3 regions of the Cupriavidus sp. 86D6 genome follow, and region 3 is predicted to be linked to each of the others. Evidence: predicted binding sites of a transcription regulator. Region 3 holds the regulator's gene; each other region holds the start of a gene.
The links. The regulator FliA, encoded in region 3, starts transcription of late flagellar genes. The targets are predictions, from matches to a motif close to CTAAAGTTTNNNNNNNNNNNGCCGNTA.
Positions count from the first base shown of each region.

Region 1: fliD (flagellar filament capping protein FliD) is a predicted target of FliA. The motif match lies at 1,852-1,878, and genes of this name have one in related genera.
Region 2: AC3G88_RS14525 (FliC/FljB family flagellin) is a predicted target of FliA. The motif match lies at 1,988-2,014, and genes of this name have one in related genera.

Region 1 is NZ_JBYPSB010000020.1:70,625-75,058, reverse strand. It holds partial or broken gene AC3G88_RS27200 (T6SS effector phospholipase Tle3 domain-containing protein) at 1-48, opposite strand, end outside; gene fliD (flagellar filament capping protein FliD) at 321-1,778, opposite strand; gene AC3G88_RS27190 (YkgJ family cysteine cluster protein) at 1,963-2,877, opposite strand; gene AC3G88_RS27185 (MetQ/NlpA family ABC transporter substrate-binding protein) at 2,871-3,662, opposite strand; gene AC3G88_RS27180 (formylglycine-generating enzyme family protein) at 3,655-4,434, opposite strand, start outside.
Region 2 is NZ_JBYPSB010000005.1:245,437-249,870, reverse strand. It holds gene AC3G88_RS14535 (methyl-accepting chemotaxis protein) at 1-603, opposite strand, end outside; gene AC3G88_RS14530 (RNA chaperone Hfq) at 1,521-1,841, shown strand; gene AC3G88_RS14525 (FliC/FljB family flagellin) at 2,112-3,302, shown strand; gene AC3G88_RS14520 (flagellar protein FlaG) at 3,429-3,806, shown strand; gene fliD (flagellar filament capping protein FliD) at 3,855-4,434, shown strand, end outside.
Region 3 is NZ_JBYPSB010000007.1:108,166-112,599, forward strand. It holds gene paoA (aldehyde dehydrogenase iron-sulfur subunit PaoA) at 1-524, opposite strand, end outside; gene AC3G88_RS18205 (flagellar protein FlhE) at 814-1,272, opposite strand; gene AC3G88_RS18210 (RNA polymerase sigma factor FliA) at 1,272-1,988, opposite strand; gene AC3G88_RS18215 (MinD/ParA family ATP-binding protein) at 2,099-2,908, opposite strand; gene flhF (flagellar biosynthesis GTPase FlhF) at 2,921-4,434, opposite strand, start outside.

The DNA.
Region 1 (4,434 bases), on a different contig from region 3:
GGTTTCATCGTTCGGGCCGGCGTCGTCCGGCGTGGTTGCTTGCGTCATTTCAGCCATTGCGGTCAGCGAATCCCGGCTTCCATGTCACCGTGCCCGATGCACGACGCCATGAAGCTGCGGCTCGCAAACTAGCGGCTTTTCAGGCGGAAGAAGTCGCTGTTTCGCCGTTTCCTAACGCATCACAATCAACATGCTTTTACTTATGCAGATTCGGAGAACGATGATTTACGCAACACACCTTCATCGCTCCGCACAGGCAAAACAAAAAGGGCGACAGCCGAAGCCATCGCCCTTTCCACCCCAAGCGCGCCTGAAGCGTTTTACTTCTTCGCGTTCGTCAACGCCTGGAACTGCTGTGTCAGGTAGTTCTTGGTGTTGTTCATCTGCGCCACCGCCAGGTCCAGCGCGGTGAACTGCTTGCGGTAGCGTTCGATCTTGGCGTCGATGCGCACGCTCAGGTCCTCGTAACGCTTTTCGAGGTCCTTCATGCTGCGTTCGATGCCGGTGGTGACCGCGCCGATCGGGCCGCTTTCCCCGGTCATCTTGTCTACCGCATCGGACAGCCGGCGGGCGAAGCCGCCCGTGGTGCCGTCGCCCGCGAACAGCTGCGTCACGGTGGGCAGGTTGTCCTTCAGCGCGGCGTCCAGCTTCTTGCTGTCGATCGCCATCGTGCCGTCCTTCTGCATCGACACGCCGATGGCGGCCAGCATGGTCGGGGCCTTGTCCGGCATGCCTGCCTCGGGCGTGTTCAGCACGGCGCGGATGGTCGTCTGGATGCCGCGGATCGATGTGTCGCCGTTCAGCGCGCCCTTGGTCATCGCCTTGGTGTCGAACGCGGTCAGCGACTTGATCGAGGACTGGATGTTGTTGTAGGCGGTGACCATCGCCTGGATGGAATTCTTGATGCTGTCGGTGTCCTGCGTCAGCGACAGCGACGTCGTGCCGGTCTTCTTGAGCGTCATGGTCACGCCCTGCGCGGCGTCCACCACGGTGTTGCTGGTGCTGGTGATGGCGATGCCATTGACCGTCAGCGCCGCGTTGGTGGCGCGCAGCGTTTCCTTCATCGCGTTCGACCCCGGCGTGGTCGGGTCGTAGCCCGCCACCCCCTGCAGTTCGGGTGACGAGCCCGTGATGCGCATGCTCATTGTCTCGCCGGTCTTGTCCGACGTCAGGATCAGCCGGTACGGCGTGGCGCTGCCATCGTTGATGATGCTGGCCTTGACGCCGATGCCGGCCTTGTTGATGGCATCGCGGATGTCCTGCAGCGACCCCTTGCCCGGGTCGATCGTGATCGTGCGGGGGTTGGGTACGGCAGCAGTGGCCGCATTGGGAGTGAACCCGGGGTTCACGTAGGTGCCGCTGGCTTCGTCCCAGCCCGTGGTGGTGCCGAACTCGAACGTCAGCGTGCCGGAACCGATCTGCACGTCCTGCTTGGCGTACCCGGTGCCGGCCAGCGACTGGGCCTGCGCCAGCCGCGTCACGTTGACGCTGAGGTCGCTGGGTACGGCGTTGGCGGCGGTCGTCACCGTCATGATGTCGGCATTGCCCACCGACGACTTGACCGCGCCGAAGGTGTCCCGGTTCATCAGCGCCTTGGCCGTGGCCTGGAAGCTGGTGAGCATGCTCTTGACCGTGCCATAGGCGGTCAGGCGGGTCTGGTAGGCCGTGTGCTGGTTGTCCAGGGCCGTCAGCGGCGCGCGCTCGGCGGTGGACAACTTGTCCAGCAATGTGGACAGCTCGAGGTTGGCCCCAACCCCGAGGGAGGAAATCGATGCCATGGTTGTGCCCTTCTTCTTGTTCGTTTCTTTGTCACTCAGGCTCTGCGTCACCTGAATGTCCTGACATCCACGTTTACGTCGAACGAAAGTGGATCTTTAGCCTTTTTGATACAGAAACGATACAAAGACGATACGAAGTGGGGCTAAACCTGATGAATGAGCCTTATGCAGCACAAACAAGGCATTACGTCAGACGTTGGCCCAGGGCGGACAAGGCCGCATCGCATTGACGCAGCTGGGCTGTCATTGGTTTGTCATCGATGCGGCGCCGGGCCAGCGCGGCATCGATCGATGCGGCGATCAGCCGGCGCTGGGCCGCGATGTAGTCGAGGCAGCGGGCCCGGGCCTCCGGGCCGCCATCGGCGAGCACGGCCAGTACGGGCACCAGCGGCAGCGTGCGGTAGCCGGCAAACGGAATCGATGCGATGCCACGCGCCGCGCCCAGCAGTTCAGGCATCAGCAGGCGGCATACGGCATCACCCCAGACAGCCTTGTCCCGTGCCTCGTCGTCGCGACGCCGGGCCAGTGCTGCGGCGTAGCCAGGCTCGGCAACCCCGCCCGCCCGCACGAGCGGGATGACATCCGCCGGCAACGATCCCGACGACAGGACGGATATACAGTCGGCGCCGATATCGTGTTCGCCGCCGCGTCGCTTGGCCGCCAGCGACACGGCCTGCAGCCGGTCTGGCACCCAGGCGTCGAGCGGCACCATCGCGCAGGTGGAGGGGCGGGACGCGTGGATCGTGCAGCGCCCGTCGTCGGCCAGTGCGGGACAGCGTCCGCGCGACGGATAGTCGATGGCCTGCGTGGCGATCATCAGCACGTCGCCATTCGGCAGCGGATGGCCCTGCCGGCGCGCCAGCGCGGCAAACGCCGCCACGTCGTCGGCAGTGACTTCCACGAGGTGCCCGTCCACCCTGTGCCGCGTGCCGGCCAGGGGCGGCCGCACGCGCCGCAACGACAAGGCGCCGACAAAGCGGTCGGCGTGGCGGAACAACTCGTCCATGCTCATCAGCGGCGGCGAATTGCAGCACTTGCCGCACGCCGTGCAATGAAAGCCAATCGCGACCGGATCACCGCCGCGCTCGCCGTCTACCATGGCCGACGCACCGAATCGTTGAAGCGCGTCAGGATGAAAGACTTCACCGCCGGGGAATGCAGCGCGCCGACCGTCTGCGCCACCCAGTCCGCCCGGCAGTCCGCCGCCCGTACCGCCAGCGCGTTCGCCCACGGCACACGGGCATCCTCGATACCGAGCGCGTCGCGCGCCGGCGCCAGTCCCGCGGCATCGGCGGCCGCGTAAGGCAGCGCCACCAGCGCGTAGCGGCGCAAGGCGGCAGCCAGCCGTTGCGACGGCAAACGCTCGAAGCGCAGCTTGCGCGGATTGTCGATGATGTCGGCAAGCTGGGGCCGCAGACCGGCCTCGCCATCGATACGGATCAGCCCGTGGTTCTGCAGCAGCAGTAGCGCGCGCCCCTGCCCGGCCCGGTCGGCCGGGATGGCAATGACGGCGCCCACGGGCACCTCCCGCAGCGCCGCGATCTTCTCCGCGTACAACCCCATCGGATAGGTCACCGTGTAAGCCACCGTGCAGACCGATGCATCGCCAGCCAGTGCCTGGGCATCCTCCGCAATCGAGGCGTCGATGCGGCGCGCGCGCAGCGCCCGGCGTACTTCGGCGGCGTCGGCGAAGGACACCGCCTGCAATGGCACCGCGCCACCCGCGTTCGCGGCCGCCGCCACAAGCTCGCGGTCGGCCTGGCTGGCCACCCCGATGCGCACGACAGGCCGCGCGTTGACGGACACGTCAGCCCGCGTCGCGGCCCACACCGGCGATTGCAGCGCCCAGGTACAGCCCAATCCCAGCAACAGCGCCTTAACCATCGCGAAGCACCGTCCGGAAGCCAATATGCGAAGTCGGCAGGTCGCGCTCGGCCGGTTCGCGCGCCGACGCCCGGTAGCGCACGCAGAAGTCCGGCGCGCACAGGAACGAGCCGCCCTTGATGACCGCCATGCGCGTGTCACGCGGGTTGCCGGACCGGCCCGACAACGCCGCCACGAACGCGGTATCGCCGTTGGCGTGCGACTGGCGCGGCCCGGTGTACGGGTCGGCGGTCCATTCCCACGCGTTGGCGATCATGTCGTACAGGCCGAACGCATTCGCCGTGAAGCAGCCCACCGGCGCCAGGCCGTCGAAGCCGTCGCGGGCACTGTTCAGCACAGGGAACACGCCTTGCCAGTAGTTGGCCGTGGGCGTCCCATCCGCATTGGCCGGGGCGGTTTCCAGCGCCGCGCCACGCTGGCCGGCCTTGGCCGCGTACTCCCATTCGTCCTCGGTCGGCAGGTCGTGGCCAAGCCACTGCGCGTAAGCGCGCGCATCGGCCTGCGTCACCAGCGTGACCGGCTGGTTGTCCTTGCCGTCGATGGCCGATGCCGGGCCCGACGGATGCCGCCAGTCGGCGCCGCGCACCATCGACCACCAGGCATAGGGCCGTTGCTGCAGTTCCTCGCCGGTGGGCTTGTGGAACACCACGGCCTCGCCGGCGCGCTCGGCGTCGGTGCGATACCCGGTGGCCTGCACGAAGGCGGCGAACTGCGCATTGGTAACTTCGGTACGGTCAATCCAGAAGCTGCCCACGCGCGTCTTGCCGGCAGG
Region 2 (4,434 bases), on a different contig from region 3:
CACCGCCGACATGCCGATCAGCACGTTGCGCGTGAAGACATACTGCGCCGAGGCCTCGTCGACCGCCGCCATGGCCATCTTGCGGCCCAGTTCGGCGGCGGCATCGAGACTGTCGAAGTACGCCGCCTGGGCCGCCGGCAGGGTCACCACCAGTCCAGCACGGGCGCCATCGAAGGCGCCGCCACGCAGTTGCTGCATGACGAGGTCGAGCTGGCCGTTGTAGTTGGCGCGCACCTGCATCAGTTGCTCGAACCTGGCACTGGAATCGGCGCTGGGTGAAGCCCGCATGACCTTGCCCAGGTCTTCGAGCGTGGCGCTGACCTGTTCCCGGATCTTGCCGATCTTCTCGGCGTTCTGCTCCGCCAGCGCCGGGTCTTCGGTCAGGGCGGTGTCGCGCACCAGGATGCCGATCGCCAGCACCCGTTCCTTGGCCAGCTTCAGATCCAGCACGCGCAACAGCCGTTGTTCCACGGCCTGGTGCATCGCGTCGTTCATGCCGCCCAGCGCCCTCACGCCTACCGTGGCCACCACGGCCAGCAGCAGCACCACCACGGCGAATGCCAGCGACATCCGCGCGCCGATCCCCATTTTCCGCAAGCCCATGACTTCGTACCTTTCGTCTGTCGGGTTGTATTTGTACGCGCTGCGTCCGCCCGAGGCGGGGCGTCGCACGGCACGGTAACGGCGGGCCGAACGCTGCACTTGAGCGAATAAATGAAATGGGGGGAAAAGTCGCTGCTCTTCCACAAATTGGGGGCGCAGCGCATGGCGTCTAATCTGCCTCAGGCACTTCGATCCCGTCGCAAATGGACGGGCGAGGCACAACGCCGGAAACGGCGGATGGCTTCGAAGGATGCGGGCTCAAAAAAAAGAAGCCCACGCGCGGGGTGCTCGTAGGCTTTCAGGACTGCTATGAAGGGACCGGCTGTACCCGGTCCCGAACCGCGAATATAAACCTGCTTACATGAGGTGTAAATCGCGTTTCTATCAGGGATTCCCCTGATGGCGGGTGTAACGCGTGCATCACTCGTATGCCAAAAGTGATGCACTAGGACACTTTTAGACTTATCGATGAATAACGGACGCTTCCCGGAAACCTTTAGCTGGCGCGGGTTGTGGAGAATGCGCTGGCCTGACAGACTCGCAGCGAATCGATATGTGCTACACGAATCACAAAAGTGCGGCAACTAAATAAGTAGAGCAAATCCTCTAGGCCCAGCCCCGCAGGGGGTTCGTCAACGCTTGTAAAACTTTGTTACTCTCCCGCCTGAAGTATTCCCCTTCTCTCCTGGCAGAGACGACCCCACCGGGTAGCAGGGCAGCGTGCATCACTTTGCTCGAACGCCTGTCCGCCGCAATCATGTCGTCGTGTCCCTGCACCGGTTCCGAGAGCGAATGTTTCAATTCTCGCCGCGATCAGGCTGCAGTAACCGTCACTTTTAGTGCGACGGCACGCAAAGTCCCTGGTAATCGGACCGTTGTCAGCCGCCAGAACCCTCGCGGGCTCTTCCGGAGAAGTTGTGAAGAAGGAAATCAAGGCTCCCAGACCCAGCAGAAAGCTGCAGCAGTTGCAGTTCGCCGCGCACAGCGCCAGCCGTGCCGCGGTGGTCGTGCATCTGTCGAATGGCACGCGGCTCAATGGCATCGTGCTGGCGTCGGACAATTACATGATCCTGCTCGGGCGGACCGCCGAGGATCCCACCCCGACATTGATCTACAAGCGCGCCATCACGGTGGTAACCCCCGCCCACGCGTCGACCGACGCCGTGGCGATGCTGGACGCCGACGTATCGCCGGATTTCGTGCGGATCTTCATTCCGCGTACCCGCAAGCGCCGCTGACCGCCCGGCCCACCGCGGGGCTGGCCGCCGCCGGCGGCATCGCCTCCGCCTCTATATATATAGCGGGCCACAACGGGCCCAATGGCGGGCAGGGCAGCCGCCATACACCAGATCGGCCTACGCCCGCAACACGCGCAAAAGTCACTCTAAAGTCTTCTCACCCACGGTCGATAACCTTTGCAACGGAGGCACTCTACGCCCTGCACTGCAGGCAGCCAACGTTACGGCACCCGCCGGAATGCCTAAAACATTGCAAATAGGAGTCGTACCATGGCGCAAGTCATCAACACCAACATTCTGTCGCTGCAAACGCAGAGCAACCTGAACACGTCGCAATCGTCGCTGAACAGCGCGATCCAACGTCTGTCGTCGGGCCTGCGCATCAACAGCGCCAAGGACGATGCTGCTGGTCAAGCCATCGCCAACCGCTTCACCGCCAACATCAAGGGCCTGACGCAAGCTTCGCGTAACGCCAACGACGGTATCTCGATCGCTCAAACGACCGAAGGCGCGCTGAGCGAAGTCAACAACAACCTGCAACGTGTGCGTGAACTGTCGGTGCAAGCCGCCAACGGCACGAACTCGTCGTCGGACCTGAAGTCGATCCAGGACGAAATCAAGCAGCGTCTGTCGGAAATCGACCGCGTGTCGGCTCAAACCCAGTTCAACGGCGTGAAGGTTCTGGCCAAGAACCAGAACATGTCGATCCAGGTTGGCGCCAACGACAGCGAAACGATTTCGATCGCCCTGAAGCAAATCACGTCCGCTACCCTGGGCGTTGCTGGCTTCAGCGTCGCCGGCCCGCAAGGCGCAACGGCTTCGATCGGTTCGGCCGCTGCTCAAGCTGCTCTGGGCTCGGCCACGCCGGTGACCGGCGCTTCGGCAACCGGCGTCTCCGCCGCCGACATCCAGCGCGCTCTGGGCCTGAACACCTCGGCTGCCGTGAACGCACAGAACGTGGTGGCTGACTCGAACGGCAACTGGTTCGTGCAAGTGAGCATGACCGGCCTGACCGCCGCCGACGACGCCGCTCTGTCGTCGAAGGGCTTCGCTGGCAACGGTACCGCCACGTCCGCCACGATGTACATCGCCGTCAAGCCGACCGACGCATCGATCAACGGCCAGACCGCCGGCTTCACGCTGACCGGTTCGTCGCTGCAAGCTTCGGACTTCCAGCAACCGGCCACGACCAACCCGCTGGCCACGCTGGACAAGGCCCTGGCAACGGTTGACAACCTGCGCTCGAGCCTGGGTGCTGTGCAGAACCGCTTCGAATCGACGATCAACAACCTGAGCACGACGGTGAACAACCTGTCGGCTTCGCGTTCGCGCATCGAAGACGCTGACTACGCAACGGAAGTGTCGAACATGACCCGCGCGCAGATCCTGCAACAAGCTGGTACGTCGGTGCTGTCGCAAGCGAACCAGACCACGCAAAACGTGCTGTCGCTGCTGCGTTAATCGCCGCGCCGCAAGAAACCGGGCCGCAAGGCCCGGTTTTTTTGCCGGAGTGTTTTGCAGGCAGACCACTGCCTGCAAAGCATTTCAACCGTAGAGTTTTTCCTGCCCTACCGGACGGAGCTGACCATGGCATCTTCCACCCCCGTATCCATGCCGGCACGCATCACCGCCGAACCCGTGGCTGTCAGCCCGGCACCCGCCGTGCCGGCCACCGCCGCCGACGCCGTGCGCCCGGCCGCCGCAGCCCAGGACACCGGCAGCCATGCCGGCTCGGGCAATACCCCCGGCAACATGGCAGCCGCCGTGGAAGAACTCGTCGACGTGCTCAAGACCACGTCGATCGGCCTGCGGTTCGAGATCGACGACACCACCCACCGCGTCATCACCAAGGTCGTGGACAAGGAAACCGGCGACCTGATTCGCCAGTTGCCCAGCGAGGAGGTGCTGCGCTTCGCGCGCGCCATCGACAAGCTCCAGGGGCTGTTCGTCAGCCACGCCGTCTGATTCACCGCAAGCCCCATCAGTTGAAGCGATAACAACAGGTAGAAAAACATGTCCGGAATCTCCTCCATCGGCATCGGCTCCAATCTGCAGTTGCAGGACCTGCTCGACAAGATCCAAACGAACGAGAACACCGCGCTCGACCAGATCAACACCGAGGCCACCAGCTACCAGTCGCAGCTGAGCGGCTACGGCACCATCAAGAGCGTGCTGGACGCCTACTCGGCCGCAGCCAAGACGCTGGCCACCGCATCGACGTTCGGCGCCGTGAAGGCGGCGGTCGGCAACAGCAGCGTGCTGTCCGCCACCACTGGCACCAACGCCGTGGCGGGCAACTACAACATCAACGTGACCTCGCTGGCCCAGGCCCAGAGCCTGGTGTCGAAGCAGGTGGCGGACCAGACCGCCGCAGTCGGCGCCGGCACGATCACGATCGACTTCGGCGCCAACCTGGCCACCGGCGGCACGCCGACCAGCACCAAGACCGTGACGATCGGCTCGGACACTTCGCTGCAAGGCATTCGGGACTCGATCAACAAGGCCGGCATCGGCGTGACGGCCAGCATCATCAATGACGGCAGCGGCACGCCCTACCACCTGGTACTGACGTCGGACAAGACCGGCACGCAGT
Region 3 (4,434 bases):
GTGACGTGGCTCGGGATGCCGGCGCGCACCTCGTCGAGCACGGCAACGGCCGAACAGATCTGGCCCGGCGTGCAATAGCCGCACTGGTAGCCGTCATGCTTGACGAAGGCCACCTGCATCGGATGCATGTTGTTCGGCGTGCCGAGTCCTTCCACGGTGGTGATTCTGGCACCCTCGTGCATGACGGCGAGGGTCAGGCAGGAATTGAGGCGCCGGCCGTCGACGATCACCGTGCAGGCGCCGCACTGGCCGTGGTCGCAGCCCTTCTTGGTGCCGGACAGGTGCAGATGCTCGCGCAGCGCGTCGAGCAACGTGGTGCGCGTGTCCAGCGTCAGCGAGCGCGGTTGCCCGTTGACGACAAATGATACGTTCGAAGCCACCGGCTTGAGGGCGCCGGGGCTGACCCGCGATGGCGGCGCGGTGGCGGTGGCGGCACCGGCAGGCAAGGCGGCGGCGCTCACCGACGCCGCGCCTGCCATCACGAATTCCCGCCGCGAAAGCTTGATGTCGCTGAAATCTTCCATGTCGTTGGATCCTTCCTGGCTGACAGATGACGGACAGAGGACGGCAACGTGGCGAGACTTGCACGTAGGAATTACATGGCGCCAGCGGGCATGGCAGACACAATGCCGCCGGGGATATGCGCGGGAATACCGCGCAGGGGACGAATGTAGCGCTTGCCGCACGTTGCTTGGGCGGAAAGGCGCAGGAAGCGTGCCACCGGCCGCGCGGGGACAGCGGCGGGGGTGGGAATGCGGGGGGTTCGCCGGAAGTATCGGCGTGGATCTGCGGGCCCGGGACAGGCCGTGGCGCTCAACGGTAGCTGACGGTCACCTCGTTGCTGCGGCCCTGGAGCATTGGCGTGAGTCCGCCCTGGCCCGGTACGCGATAGGCAAAGACGAAGCCCTTGGTGGCATCGTCGCCGACGAAGGCATCGGTCTTGCCCTCGGCGCCCGCCAGCAGCACGCAACGGTCGGCATTGCACAGGTATGCCTGCAGGTCGACGGGCGGGGTGCGCGTGAAGCTGTAGCGCCAGCGCACCGATGTGATGCGGCCCATGGCCTGCGGCATCGTGGCCAGCGGCACCACGGGCGAGGACAGCGCACGCTGGCCCTTGTTCGTGATCTGCGGCCCCACTGACGATGCCGTCCACGCAAAGCGCGAGCCGGTCAGTTCATAGGTGGCCTTCGTAAAGACCGGCGCATAGGTCTGCGCATGGGCTGCCGCCGGACCCATCGCGCACACCACGGCCAGGACCAGGGCGCGCCGCATCACAGCATCCCGCGCAGCTGGGTGCGCAGGCGCCCGATGGCCTGGCTGCGGATCTGGCACACGCGCGATTCGGTCACTTCCAGCACCGCGCCGATCTCGCGCAGGTTCAGTTCCTGGTCGTAGCACAGCGACAGCACCAGCTTTTCGCGCTCGGGCAGCTTGTCGATGGCTCGGATCAGCGCCTCGCGCATGCCCGATTCCATCAGCACGGTCAGCGGGTTGCCGTCGTCGGTGACACCCAGGTGGCGATCGAGGAAGTCTTCCTCGCCCGAGCGTTCGAAATCTTCATAGTGCAGCAGCTGGCAGCCATAGACCTCGTTCAGCAGCTCCTGGTATTCCTCGAGCGGCATCTCCAGTTCCTTGGCCACCTCGGAATCGATCGGCGTGCGGCCAAGCTTCTGTTCCAGCTGGCGCTGCGTGCGCTCGATCTTGCGGGTGAACTGGCGCAGGCTGCGCGATTGCCAATCGTTGGCACGCACCTCGTCGAGCATGGCGCCGCGAATGCGCTGGCTTGCGTAGGTCTCGAACCGGGCGCCATGGTTGTCTTCATACCGTTTGGCGGCGTCGAGAAGGCCGATCATGCCGGCCTGTATCAGGTCGTCGATCTGTACGCTGGCGGGCAGCTTGGCCGCCAGCTGCAGCGCGATGCGCCGCACCAGTGGCGCGTGTGACTTGACCACGTCGGCCTGCTCGAGCTTTCCCTGAATCGTATACATGGTGGAACTCTCGTTAAATGCTTACTGTTTGTGCCAGCGCCGGAGAGGCTGAAAATCGGCGGCTGGCAGGCTGAGTTTCCGGTCTTGTCGAGACTTCTTGTTCTTCGCGTTCATGCGGCAACGGCCGAGGCCATTCCCAGGGGCGATGCTTCGTGACGCAACGGCCATGCGCCGATACCGCTGGCGATGTGCCGCAATGCACCGGTGGCCGCAGCGGCGGGATACGCCTCCACCACGCACCGCCCAAGCTGGAGCGCACGCGCCACCAGCGGATCCATCGGCAGGTACCCTGCCAGGCTGGCCTCCACGCCCAGGTACTGGCTCGCCGTGCGGGCCAGGTTGCGCGCGAGCGCCGTGACCGTCCCCTCGGCGGCCGCCAGATTGACGACCAGCTGGAAGTGACGACATGCGTATTCGTGGTGCAGCCGCTTGATGCATGCATAGGCCGCGGTGATCGACGTGGCCTCCGGGCGCATGACGATCACGAAGTTGTGGGCCATGCCCGCCAGCGGCGACAGTGCGCCGGTGATGTCGCGGCGGGTGTCGATCAGCATCGAGCGCACGTCAGGCAGTCGCGCCGCCAGCGCGCGCTCGTCGGGACGAACGGTCATCGCGCCTGCCTGCAGCACGGCAATGCCGCTGGCTCCGCGCGTGCCGGCCGCGGCGGCCAGCGGCGCGCGGCCATCGAGCACATCGGCCAGCGTGGCCGCCGGCGCAGCGCCGGCAAGCCGCATCGCCCGGGCGCCGTACATGTCTTCGTCCGCCAGCAGCACGCGCTCGCCCTGCATCGACAGCGCGTTGGCCAGGCCCAGCGCCACCGTGGTGGTGCCGACGCCCTGTTCCGCCCCTACCACGGCGATCCGCCGCGTCACGCGCGGTGCCAGCAGGCGGCGCAGGCTTTCGGCCTGATCGGTGGCCATCGTGTTCAATCCTTACTCCCCGGCGGCCGCAAGCTGCGGCGTGGCGTCGATGGCATCCAGCGCGTCCATGGCTGCCATGGCGTGCGTGGCCGACGCGGCCGGCTCCGGCGCGTCTGCCATGGGCGGTACAGGCGCCGCCATGCCGCGGCCCGGATAGTTTTCAAGTACGTCGAGCAGTGCCAGCAAGCGGCCCATGCCTTCGTTGAGCACTGCACCCGGCACCGGCGCATTGACGCGTGCCGAAGCCCGGCCAGCCAGGCGGGACAGAAATGCCGGGGCCGTAGGCGTGGGCGTGTGTTGCAGGCGCAGCGCGGTCAGGCCCAGCTGCACCGCCACCATGCCGGCGCACAGCGACGCGTCAGCATCGCCTTCCTGTGCAAAGTGCTCGATGGCGTGGCGCAGCGTGCGGAACTGTTCTTCGGCGGCAACCGTCCAGTGCAACCAGCGTGCGACTTGCGCGGCATCGTCGGCAAGCGCGGGATCGCACAGCACATATTCGACGGACAGCGTGTCGCCGGTTTCGTGGTCGATCATGCGCGACACCACCAGGCAGGCCTCGATGCCGGCCTCGGCGGCGTTGCCGCGGCCACGCGCGGCGGTGCGCACCTGGCCTTCGGGAATGCGGACCGGGCAGTGTGCCAGCCAGTGGGCGGCGGCGCGGTCGCGGCAGGTCACATCGCCCACGGCATGGAACGTCAGCGTGTCGGCAACGGTGTCGAGCTTGTTGGCCAGGCCCTCTGCGATCACCCGCGTGGTCTTGCGCGTGCCGGCGATCCAGCGTTCGCCCAGTTGCTGCCAGCGTGCCAGCGTGGCCGGGCTCGGCAGTGACGTATTCAGGTTGACCACGGTCCGGGCGGCGGCCAGCGTGGCGCGCACGGTGGCGGCTTCGGCATCGGCCTCGGCTTCGGCCAGCGACTGGCGGGCGCGGCCCGCCGGCACTACGGTGCTGGCCAGCGGCATGCCGTCACGGTCGGCCAGCCACAGCGTGTGTTGCATCATCTGCGGCGCGCGGCGGCCCTGCACGGTCTGTGCCACGCTCTGCGTGATGGCCAGCACATAGCGATCGCACGCACGGCTGGCGTCGCGGCACATGGCCAGGCGCACTTGCTGCACCATCGGGCGCAGCGCCGACACACCGGCCGAGCGATGCTGCCAGAGCTGGCGGGCCACGTCGAAGCCGTACCGTGCCGCGTTGAGTTCGTCGACACACACCCCCACCGCGTTGGCGCTGTCGGTCAGCGAGCGCAGCATGTCGTCCGCGCCACTACGTTCGGCCTTGACCGGCGCGGCGGCCTCGGCGCTGCCCGCCTGGCGGCGCGCCACGTCCGCGTCATTGAACAGCGAGCCACGGCGCGGCGTCAGGAAGGCGCGCTCGACCAGCGCGCCGGCCTGTGCCAGTTCCAGGTGTTCCGGCACGCGCTGGCCGGTGGACGCATAAAACACGGGCAGGCGATGGCGGATCACCACGTCCAGCACCGATCCCAGGTGCGTGGCTTCGTCGAGCTTGCTGATGATGCAGCCGTCGA